3 regions of the Mesorhizobium sp. C399B genome follow, and region 2 is predicted to be linked to each of the others. Evidence: riboswitches for the same ligand, from Rfam matches in the RefSeq annotation. Region 2 holds a riboswitch; each other region holds the start of a gene.
What was found. A riboswitch is a leader RNA that binds a small molecule or an ion and turns the genes downstream of it on or off. The one in region 2 is predicted to bind thiamine pyrophosphate.
Positions count from the first base shown of each region.

Region 1 (4,752 bases), 1.8 Mb from region 2:
CCGATAGCCCGTCGTGCGGCTGGCGAACCGGTCGAGCTCGCCCGCATCGCGCGGCGCGGCCAAGACCAGCGTTCCCCGTCGTGCTACCAAGCCTGGCGTTGCGGCGTCCCACCAGTCGGCGGCGTCGCTTCCGAGATCCAGCACCGGCTGCTCGGCGCTTTCACGCTCGCACCACGGCGCCAACATGCCACCGGCGAACCACGACGCATTGCCCCCAAGGGCAGGCCTTGTCTCGGCAACGGTAACCGCCGCGCCGCGTGCGGCGAACTCGAAGGCGGCGGTGAGGCCAGCAACGCCCGCTCCTTTGACCAAGACCTTCATGATGGCTCACGTGGCTGAGGTATGAGCGGTGCGCCGGTCTCGTCCGCCGGCAGGTAGAGATCACCGCCCTCGCGGTATTTCGCCGCCATCGCCGCCATGCCCTCTTTCTGCGCCTCGGCACGGATGTCGTGAGAGATACGCATCGAGCAGAATTTCGGTCCGCACATCGAGCAGAAATGCGCCACCTTGTGCGCTTCCTTGGGCAAAGTCTGGTCGTGGAAGGACCGCGCCGTTTCCGGATCGAGCGACAGGTTGAACTGGTCCTCCCAGCGGAACTCGAAGCGCGCGCGGGAAAGCGCATCATCCCTGACTTTCGCTGCCGGATGGCCCTTCGCCAGGTCGGCGGCGTGGGCGGCGATCTTGTAGGTGATCACGCCGATCTTGACGTCGTTGCGATCGGGAAGGCCGAGATGCTCCTTGGGCGTGACGTAGCAGAGCATGGCGGTGCCGAACCAGCCGATCATCGCGGCGCCAATGCCTGAGGTGATGTGGTCATAGCCCGGCGCGATGTCGGTCGTCAGCGGTCCAAGCGTATAGAACGGCGCCTCGCCGCAGACGGCGAGTTGCTTGTCCATGTTCGCCTTGATTTTGTGCATCGGCACGTGGCCAGGCCCCTCGATCATCACCTGGCAATCCTTCGCCCAGGCGATCTGCGTCAACTCGCCGAGCGTCTCCAACTCGGCGAACTGCGCCGCGTCGTTGGCATCGGCGATCGAGCCCGGACGAAGGCCGTCGCCGAGCGAAAAGGATACGTCGTAGGCTCTGGCGATGTCGCAGATTTCCGCGAAATGCTCGTAGAGGAAGCTTTCCCGGTGATGGTGCAGGCACCACTTGGCCATGATCGACCCGCCGCGCGAGACGATACCCGTGACCCGGTCGACGGTCAGCGGGATATAATGCAGCCGCACGCCGGCGTGGATGGTGAAATAGTCGACGCCCTGCTCGGCCTGTTCGATCAGCGTGTCGCGGTACACCTCCCAGGTCAGATCCTCGGCAATGCCGCCAACCTTCTCGAGCGCCTGGTAGAGTGGCACCGTGCCGATCGGCACCGGTGCGTTGCGCACGATCCAGTCCCGGATGTTGTGAATGTTGCGGCCGGTCGACAGGTCCATCACCGTATCGGCGCCCCAGCGAATCGCCCAGACCATCTTTTCAACCTCCTCGGCCATCGAGGAGGTGACAGCGGAGTTGCCGATATTGGCGTTGATCTTCACCAGGAAATTGCGGCCGATGATCATCGGCTCGCTTTCGGGATGGTTGATGTTGGCGGGAATGATCGCCCGTCCGCGCGCCACCTCGTCGCGGACGAATTCGGGCGTGACGAAATCGGGCAGCATCGCGCCGAAAGCCTCGCCGTCGCGCTCAACCTTGCCGTGCAGGATCTCGCGACCAAGGTTCTCGCGGATGGCGACGAACTCCATTTCGGGTGTGATGATGCCGGCGCGTGCATAGGCAAGCTGCGTCACCGCCTTGCCTGCTTTGGCTCTGAGCGGTCGGTGGCGGATGGGAAATTCTGGCGTCAGGCGTTCGCCCGTCGCGAATCCGTTGTCCTCCGGCCGGACGTGGCGGCCGTCACAGTCCTGGACATCGCCGCGCGCCAAGATCCATTCGTGGCGAAGCCGGGCCAGGCCTTTTTGGATGCTGGTTTCGACAGCCGGATCGGTATAGGAGCCCGACGGGTCGTAGACGGTGACGGGCGGTTCGCCGGCTGTCGGATGGACGGAGATTTCGCGCATCGGCACCCGGATCTGCGGGTGGATGGCACCGGGCTTGTGGATCTTACGCGAAGCAGGCAGCGGTCCCGTTGAGACGGCTGGGGTGAGGGCATTCATCTTGAGGCTCCTTTGCTCATGCATTGGAGACCCAGTTCTGTGCCGGAAGGATGAAAAGACGCTTCTGTCGACCTGCCGAAACAGGACCTCGGGCGTGAACTCCCGCAGAGCGCTTGCACCGTCCCTACGCCAGTATGAACTGGATCAGGTTCAACGGGTCACTGCGCCGCGAAAGCCAGCAGTATCTCAGCCCCTTGCCGGGACTCCCCTGGTGAATGCCTCAAGTTGAACGGGCCGGGGTTGTCTTGTCAAGCGCGTGTTCGTCCTGCGGCGGCGGTGGGCGGCAATCAAATTGGGGCCAAATTGGGCCGACGGCCTCGCCACGGGTCGCGGAGAAGTTCCGCGGGAGATAGGGCAGGTGTGGCCAAAGCTGCATTTGCCTCGTCAAACTTGATGTGACATTGACGTAGACGGAACTGCTGCGTTTCAAGGATCTTAAGCCGTCAATGCCTGATCGGAACAGAACTGGTGGGACGCCCGAACGCCCCACAAACATCGTGCTCTCGATCACCTCCTATTGTCGCCGGAAAAGGGGTGATCGACCAATCGATCAAGGCGACCGCTCGCTGAAGGGCGCCCTCGGTTTCAGCACGGCTGGGTGAAGTGGCAATGACATGTCCAATCCAGTCTCGGAAATCCCCCTTCCTGACGATCGGTGTCTTGGGTTCAACATTCAATTTGACCTCGGCCACACCGGATATAGCAGCTGCCTGAGTGTCGCCACCAATCCAGTCCAGGGTGCCATCTTGATCAGGAAGCAGGAATCGCGCGGCCGCGGTATGCGAATGCTTTTTGCGCAGATCCCATTCCTCGCCAATGACAAGCTTGATGTGCTCGGCGACGAGGTCGACACCGTAAGCTAACTGGACCAGTTGAGGGTCGGGCGCGCCACTAAGACGCGGATTGACTTCAATGACAACTGGACCGCGTTTCGTGCACCGGAGTTCAACGTTAGTTGGCCCCCAGCCAAGGCCGAGAGCCCGCAAACAGCTCAGCGAAACATCGGCGATGCGCTCACGCTCCTGATCGGTTAGCAGGGCCGGATACGTCACCTCACGTATGACGAAATGGGGGAGGGGACCAAAGTCATTGGCGCAAATCGCAACGACCTCATTCCCCATAACATTAATGCTATAGAACGGGCCCTGTGCGAATTCTTCGACGAGTATTTTCGGTGTAGACCGCCATATGTGCTTTCCGCCCAATAGATAAGTCGTATGTTCGGCTACGTCTTCGAGGCTGCGGCACAATCGGACACCGATGCTGCCGCTGCCTACTGCCGGCTTAAGAATCACGGGCAGGCCGATCTCTGCAGCCGAGCTTTCTACCTCCGCCGCATTCGTTGCCAACCGATAGGCCGGTATTGGAACGCCGGCCTGCGCGAGGAGTTGGCGTTGCTTGAATTTGTCGCAGCTTCGTTCAATCGATTCAGGGTTCGGTCCCGGTAGATCGAAATGCCGGCAAAGCTTGCCAACTGTCGCATAGATCGATTCATGGTCCCCGGCAAAGCCAGTAATGCCAGCAATGTCGTGGGTAGCACGCAGCCGCGAACATTCGCGGACCAACGCTTCGAGATTGCCAGTGTCGACACGGATTGCCTCAACGTTTTCCGCCGAAAGATAGTCGTACCGAGGTGGATCAGCCGTCAGAGTAATTGGATGAAGACCAAGACACTGAGCCGCTTGGACGTATAGCTGACCAGTACCCCTATGGCCTTCGACCAATATGAGCGCTCTTCTTCTTACCATTGCTGTTAATCCCGATGTTGCGTGCTGGCGGCGGTCCGAGGGTACCGGCGTCACTTTTATGGCCGTGCCGGACCTCAGACTCGCGGTGCCGTACCATTGTCAACGACTGACGCTTGTAAAAATCTTGTAAATTGATTTGAAGGATCTGTTGCAGCGTTGTTGATTAGGGCGGCGTCGGAGGCTTGCTCCGTTCAAACCAGGTTAGCTGGGGTTGGTGTGTGATCCCGTGGGCCTGGGCGTGACCTGCCCCTCGGGTAGGGCACGCCAAGCCACATCAAACTCGCAGCACAAGAACATGCGCTCTGGTCATACTGGCTCATGGTGAGCCCTGAATCTGGAACCGGCCCGATGTGTAAGCTGCGAGCCGTCAAACGGCCCCATTCAATTATGGAGTCACATCATTTAAGATCGCGAAAGCTGTCATTGCGGGTTACGGAACTGCTTTCCGATGACATTCGAAGATGCGATCGGGCGTCAGAACCGGATCGCTGACCGCCGCTTCCACCTCGGCGAGCCCGGCTGATATAATCAGGTCTGAGGCTGCGCGCCCTGTCGTTCCCAGCATTTACATTAGGCAGCCTTGCCAAGATTGTCCCGCAGCAGAACCTGCCTGAGCGCATCGACGAACGTCCGAATATCTGTCGTACTATGGGCAGGCGTAACCGTCACCCTGAACCGCTCGGTTCCCACCGGAACACTCGGCGCCAGAATTGGCTGAACGTATATTCCATGCTGATCCAGAAGCTGGCGGGACGCTTCCTTGCAACGGAATGGATCACCAATAAGCACAGGAATGATGTGGCTTCGGGTCGGCATGACGGGGATGCCCGCCTCTTTCAGCAATCCGATTA
Region 1 is NZ_CP100472.1:4,548,241-4,552,992, forward strand. Features, by position in the region: gene thiO (glycine oxidase ThiO) at 1-321, opposite strand, end outside; gene thiC (phosphomethylpyrimidine synthase ThiC) at 318-2,153, opposite strand; TPP riboswitch at 2,257-2,373, opposite strand; gene NLY36_RS21685 (ATP-grasp domain-containing protein) at 2,597-3,901, opposite strand; gene hemA (5-aminolevulinate synthase) at 4,472-4,752, opposite strand, start outside.
Region 1: it holds a riboswitch for thiamine pyrophosphate, as region 2 does, so the genes downstream of both, thiC (phosphomethylpyrimidine synthase ThiC) here and thiB (thiamine ABC transporter substrate binding subunit) in region 2, are expected to answer to the same signal.

Region 2 (4,752 bases):
GCGCAGCAGGAGAAACCAGCCGGCGCCGATGACAATGGGCGGCACGACGAGGACGAAGCCGGCGCCGGTGTCGGTGGCATGTTCGAGCAATGAACGGGCACTGGACCGGCGGCGCAGGGACAGTGCCCGCCGAGCCATGATCAGCGACAGCGACAGCGCCACCGAAAGTAGCGCCGCCGAGAGGGCGAGACCGGCGCTGGTCAGGGTCGCCTGACGCACGGCACTCTCGCCCGCCAGCCGGCCGAGATCGGCGCCGAGGCCGGACGCGACGGTGGCCGCCATTGGTCCGGCGACGAACAGCAAGGCGAGGACGATCAGGACGGCGTTGAACGCTGTTTCTGCTTTGCCGGCCAAGTGATAGCGGCGCGGCGCGACAGGCAAATTGGCGTCGCCGGTCACATTGGCGCCGAGCCGCGTCAGCGCCAGCATGACGGCAAAAGTCAGCGCGATCTGCAGCACCGTCAGCGTCACCGCTCGCGCCGGATCGAAGTCGAAACGCAGCGCCTGATAGATGGCGACTTCCAGCGTCGTCGCCGCCGGCCCGCCGCCGAGGATCAGCACTATGGTGAAGGAGGTGATGCAAAGCATGAAGACAAGCCCGGCGACGCCCGGCAGCGCGGCGCGCAGCACCGGCCACTCGATCAGCCGGAAGGCTGGCCTCGCCCCCATGCCGAGCTGGCTCGCCAGCCGCCATTGATCGGCCGGCACCGTTCCCAGCGCTTCGAGGAACAGCCGGGTGGCCAGCGGCAGGTTGAAGAAGACGTGGGCGACGAGGATGCCCGGCAGCCCATAGATGTCGGGCCAGCTCTGGCCACCGATCGCGGCGAAATAACCGGCGCGGCCATAGAGCGCCAGTATGCCCAGCGCTGCGACAATCGCCGGCAAGGCAAGGGGCACAGTAAACAGCTGCAGGATGAAGCCGCGTCCGAAGAAGCGCGGATGCCGCGACAGCGCCCGGGCGACGAACAGCGCCGGTACGGCGGAAAGCAGCATCGAGAGCGCAGCCTGCCAGAGCGTGAAGCGGACAACGCGCAGGAGATAGAGGTCAAAGGCGGACGCGGCGCCGGAAAGGTCGTGCGCGCCTTCGCGGATAAGGCCGGCGAAGGCGCCACCGATCAGCAGCGCGATTGCCGCAAGCGCGACAATGCCGGCCGTGATGCGGGGGTCAGAGCGTTGCACTCTTTACCGGGCGTCGCGTTCCTTCGCGCCCCCCTCTGTCCTGCCGGACATCTCCCCCACGAGGGGGGAGATTGGCGGTTTTAGCGCTCCGCTCATTCCTGCAGCTTCGGAGATTGGCGAAAGTCAACGTAAAGGCCAATCTCCCCCCTCGTGGGGGAGATGTCCGGCAGGACAGAGGGGGGCGCCGTAGAGCACTCATCTTTTGACTATACAGCCAAATCTACTTGCTCATCACCGCCAGCCATTCATCCACCCAGGCCTTGCGATTTGCCGCGACCTCTTCCGGGCTGAACAGCAAGGTCTTCGCCGGCTTGACCAGCCTATCAAAAGCCGGATTGAGCGGCTTGTCGGTTTTCCCGGCCGGGAACATCCAGTTGGTCTCCGGAATGACATCCTGGAATTTCGGCCCGGTCATGAAGGCCAGGAACTTCGCCGCCAGCGGGTTCTTCGCGCCCGTGGTGGTGATGCCGGCGACCTCGACCTGCAGATACTCGCCTTCCTCGAACGAGGCCGCCTGGTAGCGCCCGGTGTTCTCGGCCACCATGTGGTAGGCCGGCGACGTCGTATAGGAAAGCACCATCGGCGCCTCGCCCTTGGAGAACAGGCCATAGGCCTCGCTCCAGCCCGGCGTCACCGTCAGCACTTTGCCCTTGAGTTTCGCCCAGGCTTCCGGCGCCTTGTCGCCATAGACCGACTTGACCCACAGCAGCAGGCCGAGGCCCGGCGTCGACGTCCTCGGATCCTGGATGACGATCTTGTCGGCGGCATCGCCCTCGACCAGTTCCTTCAGGCTCTTCGGCGGGCTCTTCAGCTTTTCGGTGTCGTAGACGACGGCGAAATAACCATAATCGTAGGGCACGAAAGTGTCGTCGCTCCAGCCGCCCGGCACGTTGTTTTCAGCCACCGCGCCATGTGGGACAAACAGGCCGGAAGCCTTGGCTTCCGCGGTGAGGTTGGTGTCGAGACCAAGCACGATATCGGCCTTGGTCGAGGCACCTTCGAGCTTGACGCGGTTGAGAAGTGCGACGCCGTCGGCGACCGAGACGAAGTCGACGCTGCAGCCACACTCGGCCTCGAATTCCTTCTTCACCTGGGGGCCTGGACCCCAGTCGGCAGTGAAACTCTCATAGGTATAGATCGTGAGTTTTTCCTGCGCGCACGCAGGGCTTGCCAGTAGCGAAACAGCAAGCCCCAGCGCTGGGACAAGACGGGACAAAAAAATGCGCATCGGCGCCTCCTTCATTCGTGTTGAAAGGAATTGAGGCGTCGGGCTGTCCGAAGCGTCTAATCCCTCCGCCGGTACAAACCGGATCAGGTTCAGCGGGTTGGCGAGACTGCCTCTCAGCCGGTCCGCGAAGATCGCGTCCGGCACCCCGTTAGAGCGTTTCGACACATAGGCCCGGCCAAGGTGCCACGCAAGCGGAAGTTTGCCCGAGCATGATCCCGGAAAGTGGAACCGTTTCCGGAAAAAGATCATGCTCCAACAAAGAGTGACGGTGCCGCTCGGCCTTCCGTTTCGTCGGCGGGGCTGGTAAGGGCCAGCGGATATGAGCACATTCACCATCTTGCTTGGCGGCGATCTCGTCCGCACGCCGCGGCTCGACCGCCAGGTCGCGGGCACGCGCGTCATCGCCGCCGACGCCGGCATCGGTCATGCCCGCCTGATCGGCCTGATGCCGGAGCTGTGGGTCGGCGATTTCGATTCTGTGCCGGCGGACCTGCCTGCCGATCTCGCCGCCGTGCCGCGGGAGGTGTTTCCTCCCGAAAAGGACAAGACCGATGGCGAACTGGCGATCGCGGCGGCATTGGAACGCGGCGCCACCAGCCTGGTGCTGGCCGGCGCTTTCGGCGGCAAGCGCGCCGACCACGCCTTCCTCCATCTGGCGCTCAGCCTGCGGCTGGCCGAGGCCGGCACAAAAGTGCTGTTGACCAGCGGAGCGCAGGAAGGCGCCCCTCTGCTGCATGGCAAGGCCGGCTTCGACTATGCCGACGGAACGCTGTTTTCGGTGCTCGGCTTTTCCGATCTTTCGGGCCTCACCGTGTCCGGCGCGAAGTGGCCGCTCGACCATGTCGAGGTCTTGTTCGGCTCGTCGCTGACCATCTCGAACGAGGTCAAGTCCAACACGACCGGGGGCGGCCTCGAAATCGCGCTCGGCCATGGCCGCGCGCTGCTGCTCGCCCACCCCTACCCCTTGCCTGAAAGCTGACATGGCCCCGCCCCTTCTCAACCTCGACGGCATAAGACTGACCTTTGGCGGCACGCCGCTGCTCGATGGCGCCGAACTGACGGCGTCCGCCGGTGACAAGATCGCGCTCGTCGGCCGCAACGGCTCCGGCAAGTCGACGCTCCTGAAGATTGCTGCTGGTCTGATCGAGCCGCAAGACGGCGAGGTCTTCCGCCAGCCTTCGTCAACGGTGCGCTATCTCCCGCAAATGCCCGACATGGACGGCTTTGCCAATGTGCGCGCCTATGTCGAGGCGGGGCTTGGGCCTGCCGACGATCCCTACCGCGCCACATATCTGATGGAGCATCTCGGCCTCGCCGGCACGGAGAACCCCAACGATCTCTCCGGCGGCGAGGCGCGCCGCGCAGCACTTGCCCGCGTCATGGCGCCCGAACCCGATATTCTGCTGCTTGATGAGCCGACGAACCATCTCGATTTGTCGGTCATCGAATGGCTGGAAGAAGAGCTTGTCCGGACGTCTTCGGCGCTGATCGTCATCTCGCACGACCGTCGCTTCCTCGAACGCGTCTCGCGCGCCACTGTCTGGCTCGACCGTGGCCAGACCCGCCGCCTCGACAAGGGCTTTGGCCATTTCGAGGAATGGCGCGACCTTGTGCTGGAAGAGGAAGAGCGCGAACAGCACAAGCTCGGCCGCCAGATCGTGCGCGAGGAGCATTGGCTGCGCTATGGCGTGACGGCTCGCCGCAAACGCAACATGCGCCGCCTGGGCGAACTGCAGACCATGCGCCAGCGTTTTCGCGGCCATCGCGGCGCCGAGGGCTCGGCGACCATGGTGGCCAGCGACGCCGCCGAATCCGGCAAGCTGGTGATCGAGGCCAAGAACATCGAGAAGAGTTTTGGCGACCTGACCGTGGTCAAGGGCTTCTCGACCCGCATCCAGCGCGGCGATCGCGTCGGCCTTGTCGGGCCGAACGGCGCCGGCAAGACGACGCTGTTGAAGATGCTCACCGGCGAGATGAAGCCCGATGCCGGCTCGGTGCGGCTCGGCACCAATCTGGAAATCGCCACGCTCGACCAGAAGCGCGAGGCGGTCGATCCGGCCGAGACCCTGGCGCAGTATCTCACGGACGGGCGCGGCGAAAACCTCGTCATCAATGGCGAGCAGCGCCATGTCGTGTCCTACATGAAGGATTTCCTGTTCAAGCCGGAACAGGCGCGCACCCCGGTGCGCGAGCTGTCCGGCGGCGAACGGGCGCGGCTGCTCCTGGCGCGTGTTCTGGCGCGGCCGGCCAACCTTCTGGTGCTCGACGAGCCGACCAACGATCTCGACATGGAGACGCTGGAACTGTTGCAGGAACTTGTCGCCGGCTTTGCCGGCACGGTCATC
Region 2 is NZ_CP100472.1:2,730,469-2,735,220, forward strand. Features, by position in the region: gene thiP (thiamine/thiamine pyrophosphate ABC transporter permease) at 1-1,179, opposite strand, end outside; gene thiB (thiamine ABC transporter substrate binding subunit) at 1,400-2,407, opposite strand; TPP riboswitch at 2,451-2,565, opposite strand; gene NLY36_RS13025 (thiamine diphosphokinase) at 2,727-3,386, shown strand; gene NLY36_RS13030 (ABC-F family ATP-binding cassette domain-containing protein) at 3,388-4,752, shown strand, end outside.

Region 3 (4,752 bases), 3.1 Mb from region 2:
TCAGCAGCGCCGTCCAGCGTTGGCGCTGCCACATGCCTTCCAGCCAGCGCTGCATACCCGCGCGGGTCAGTGCATCCAGCGCGCCAAAGGGCTCGTCGAGCAGCAGCATGTCGCGCTGCTGCACCACGGTGCGCAAAAGGGCGGCGCGCTGGCGCATGCCGCCGGAAAGCTCGGCCGGCCAGGCGCGCTCGAAACCGGCAAGGCCGAACTCAGCGAACAACGGCGCGACGCGTTCGCGCGCCGCCTTGCGGCCAAGACCCTGCACTTCCAGCCCCAGCGTCACATTGTCGATGACGCGCCGCCACGGCATCAGCGCGTCGCGCTGCGGCATGAAGGCGAAGGGGCTGCCCTGCAATGGCGCGCCGTCGAAGCGCATGTCGCCCTCGCCTTTCAGCGCGCCGGTCAGCAACTGGAACAGCGTCGACTTGCCGGCGCCGGAAGGGCCGAGGATGGAGACGAACTCGCCGGCCGCGACATGAAGCGAAATGCCGGCGAGCACCTCAAGCGCGCCGAAGTTCTTCCTGATGTCCCGGAGTTCGAGCCGCGTCATTGACGGTTCTCTTCTGCAGCTTCAACCTTGCCGTCGCGGCTTTCGCTCCCTGCATTCTCCCAAGGCATGGCGAAGCGCTGGACGAGCACCGCAATGGCGAACAAGACAAGCGTGAGCGCGGCGCTGACGGCGACCGCGGCGAGCACCAGATCGGGCCGAAAGTTGTTCTTGGCATTGAGCATGTAGATGCCCAGCCCCTTCGCCGCCCCCGCATATTCGGCGAAGATCGCGCCGACGACGGCGTAGGTGATGGAGATGCGCAGCCCGGCGAAGAAATAGGGCAGCGCCGAAGGCAGGCGCGCCAGCCAGAAGATGCGCCAGCGCCCTGCCCCCATGGTGGCGAGCATCTGCGAAATCGCCTTGCTGGTCGCGGCAAAACCCTCGACCAGCGCCACCATCATCGGGAAGAAGGTAACGAGCGCCACAAGCAAGATTTTTGGCATCAGCCCGAAGCCGAACCACAGTACGATGAGCGGCGCAATCGCGACCAGCGGCAAGGTCTGGCTGACAATCAGCAGCGGAAACAGCGCGCGGCGCAGCGGGGCCAAGAAATCGACCACCGCCGAAAGCACGAAGGCAGCGACCAACGAGCAGGCGAAGCCGGCTGATGTGGCGCGGATGGTGGGCAGCGTGTTGTCGGCAAGGGCAGCGCGATGCTCCCAGGCCTGCTGCAGCACGCGCGACGGCGCCGGCAGCATGGTGGGCGCAGCGCCACCATAGCGGGCGTAGAGCTCCCACGCCGCGAGGAGCAGGGCGGAGGCGCAGGCGGCGGGGATGGTCTTGGCGATGGCTGCGGCTAATCTCCCCCCTCGAGGGGGAGATGTCGCCGAAGGCGACAGAGGGGGTCGTCTCGCATAGAGCGCCCACGCCTTGCCGATGCGAAAAGGACGTCGGCGCTCCACGCGCTGGGACCCCCTCTGGCCTGCCGGCCATCTCCTGCTCGAGGGGGGAGATTCGTGGGCATCGCGGTCTTCGCCAATCGCCAATGGCTCCCCTCCTCTCTGTGCTGAGGGGTCAGAGGCATCTCCTCCACGCAATGGGTCAGATAAACCAGCCACGGCAATATCCTCAAGGAACGACGCTTGAGCCGCGGCTCAGACGGCGCTCGGGCTGTTCGCCGAGATCGTGATGTCGAGGGTGACGTGGCCGGCGCCGGGGCCGAAGCGGCAGAAGGCCTCGTTGAGCGTGGCAAACACCGCACCGGCATCGCCACGCAATTTGGTGCAGAAGTTCTTTGAGCGCTCAAAGACGCCGGACTGTTTCAGGAAATCGATGCAGCCGTAGATCTCGTCCATATGGTCGCCCGTGCCCATAACGTAGAGCGAGAACTGCGCCGCCACCGGCTGGCCGGTCGACGGCGTGGCCTGGACAGCGCGGATCGCGGCGATCTTGCGCTCGTCCAGCGGAATGGCGGGGCCGCCGGTCTCGTCGGAGCGGCAGATCGGATCGTCGGGCTCGCCCGGACAGCCGCGCGAGACCGCCGCCGAAAGCACGCAGTGCTTGCCGCTTTTGGCCGCCGCGACGAACAGGTCGCGCATGGCGGGAAACAGCACCTCGGGCGGCCCGACCATAAGGGTCGAGATGTCATCGGTTTCGATCCGCAGCCGGTCGCGCCAGGGATCGAGCGCGCCGAGCGCGCCGAGGATGACGCCGACGAAATCGTCGGTCATGGGATAAAGGGAAATCTGTGCGCCTGAAAACATCGCCCGCCTCGCTCCGCTGGTATTATCCAGATCAGCTTTAGGGTCCGAAGGCTTGCCGCCCTCATCTCAGCCCCGACGATACGGAGCACCCCTGTGGATGGGCGGGTTAAAGCACCGTTCGCGGCATTGGGGAAGCCGTTTGTTGAGGCACTGCGGGAAAGTGTTTTGGGCCAGACGTGCCGGGCGCCCGGGCGTTAACAGACGACTCGTCAGTTCGTTGCGTTATAACGTATCCACGAACTTCTTATAACTGCGTTGAAATTCAAGCTGATAAACGTAATTATAAGAAAACGGCAGAGACTCCGCGCAGCCCTTACGGTTTCTGGATTTCCTTATCCGCGACCCCATCCGGACTGTGCTCCTGCATCGCTCGGGCTTGCCTGTGCTGGTCCCCTCGCCCCAGCGCTACGCCATCCACAAGCTGATCGTCGCCTCGCGACGCGGGCCGAGCGCTGGCGCCAAGCGGGAGAAGGATCTCCATCAAGCGCGCCTGCTGACCCAAGCGCTCGAAGCCACGCGTCGCCAGGACGACCTTGCCTTCGCCTTCATGGAAGCGTGGGAGAAGGGCGAAAACTGGCGCGAGACGATCCGGGGCGGCTTGAACCTGTTCGACGCCGCCACGAGGGAAAACAGTCACACCATCCTGGGGAAATCCCTCCGCGAAATTGGTGCGACTCCTGAAGGATTCACGATGCGGGATTAGCTGAAGCGACCGCTGCTATATTCATTTCCATCGTCCCAACCGTACGAAATTGGCTTGACGCTTATTCGTACATAAAGTACGATATCTCTTTTCGCAGAGAGGAATGTCCTTGAGCACAGCGAACCATGTTGCCTTCGCCGATCTCTCTCGGCCTTTGCTGTCACCCCCGTCGTTGCCGCCGCCTTTGTTGCCGCCGCCTTTATTGCCGCCCCCTTTGTTGCCCTTGTCATTCGATCAGTGCGAACGCCTCGCCGGGGCTTGGCGAATGGCCAGCCAAGACATCGCCGACGACATCCGCTTCATCCGCCAATATCTGAAAGTCGTTGCCGAGAAGGACGAGAGGCTGTCGACCGGCACCCTTGTTCACAGCCGCGCCTATGTCGAGGCCTGCGCCGGCTGGCTGCCACAGACTGTAACGCGCTATCTGCGCCACCTGCGCCAGATCACCGAATGCGAACTGACCATGACAGCTGCCGGCATTCGCTTTGCGCTGTCGAGTTATGCCTGGGAGGCATGAGGGCGCCTGTCGCCAAACACAAGGAATTGCGCTGCCCGTCGCAGGCGCAATTCGTCAGGTTGAGAGGCTCGGGCGCGCCTGAACGGCGGGCGCCAAGGATGGCCCCGGCCAGCGAATTCCGGCCTTGCTTTATTTCGACTGGCCTTATTTCTGGCCTTATTTCGATTTGGCTTTGCCGGACTTTGCGGCGGCAGGCTTCGCCGCCTTTGGCTTGGCGGCTGCCTTGGCGGGCTTGGCGTCAGCTTTCTTCGCCGCCTTTTTGGGCTTGGCGACCGCGCCATCGACTTCAGCCGTGGCCTGCTCCCAGTGTTCCTGATGCGCGCCTTCAGGCCGGCCGGCCTTTTCCCAGATCTCGTGCGCGCGCTGGCGAATGCGGTCCTGTTTGTCGTCCGTCACTTAAGCCTCCGTGGTTGGGTCCGGTCGGTTGGTCCAGATTCCACGAAAACATTAGCCGAAAATTCGACCGGCGTCTTGAGTGACGAGACATCTCAGCGCGGGTCGGAAATCACCGCAACGCCGAGCAGCGCCGCTTTCTTGACGATCAGCCCGGCGAGGTCGGCATCCGAACGATCGGTGCCGGTGCGCTCCCGCAGGAGCGCGATCGCTTCCTTCATCGATAACAGCGCCGTGTTGCGCTCGGCCAGCAACTTGTCGCAACACGCCGCAACATTGGCGGAGTTCGGGGTCTCGACATGCGGCAACATGGCAATTCTCCTTTCATCATGTTCGTCATTCGGCCCTGCCGCCCTTTTGGGAAGAACGACAGGGCCGTATCACCGATGAATGGTTAGGTTGTCGAGCGTTACTCGACCACCTCGACAATCCTGCGCGTGCTGGGGTCGACCAACACGGTATGGTTGTCGACGACGGCGTATCTGTACTGAACGTCGGGAACCTCCTGCAGCTCGACAGTGTCAGGCAAGGCAGTGCCGACATTCAATTCGACGCCGAGCAGATTGACCGAGGCAAGCGGATGTTTCTTTACGTATTGGTGCACGACCGTGCGCTGTTCCGGGGTGATGATCACCTGCTGCTGTGCCGGCTGCGTGACGATGACCTCGTCGGCGGCGGCAATGCCGATACCAGCGATCATGGCGAGCCCGGCGACGGCGGGAATAAGGATGGTTTTCATCTTCGTCTCCTGTCGTTGTTGGCGAGCTCCGCCGTGTTCCCGCATGAGGCGAAAACAGCGCAGATCGAGGTGGCGGGCTCCTGGAGGCAAACGCAGCCGGTACGGTCTTGTTCCGCAAGCGGAGACTAAATTGATCGGCTTCCGGTC
Region 3 is NZ_CP100472.1:5,786,745-5,791,496, reverse strand. Features, by position in the region: gene NLY36_RS27575 (ABC transporter ATP-binding protein) at 1-550, opposite strand, end outside; gene NLY36_RS27570 (ABC transporter permease) at 547-1,389, opposite strand; gene NLY36_RS27565 (YkoF family thiamine/hydroxymethylpyrimidine-binding protein) at 1,645-2,253, opposite strand; TPP riboswitch at 2,244-2,356, opposite strand; gene NLY36_RS27560 (GSU2403 family nucleotidyltransferase fold protein) at 2,609-2,956, shown strand; gene NLY36_RS27555 (hypothetical protein) at 3,222-3,473, shown strand; gene NLY36_RS27550 (DUF2934 domain-containing protein) at 3,630-3,869, opposite strand; gene NLY36_RS27545 (hypothetical protein) at 3,962-4,177, opposite strand; gene NLY36_RS27540 (DUF1236 domain-containing protein) at 4,276-4,605, opposite strand.
Region 3: it holds a riboswitch for thiamine pyrophosphate, as region 2 does, so the genes downstream of both, NLY36_RS27565 (YkoF family thiamine/hydroxymethylpyrimidine-binding protein) here and thiB (thiamine ABC transporter substrate binding subunit) in region 2, are expected to answer to the same signal.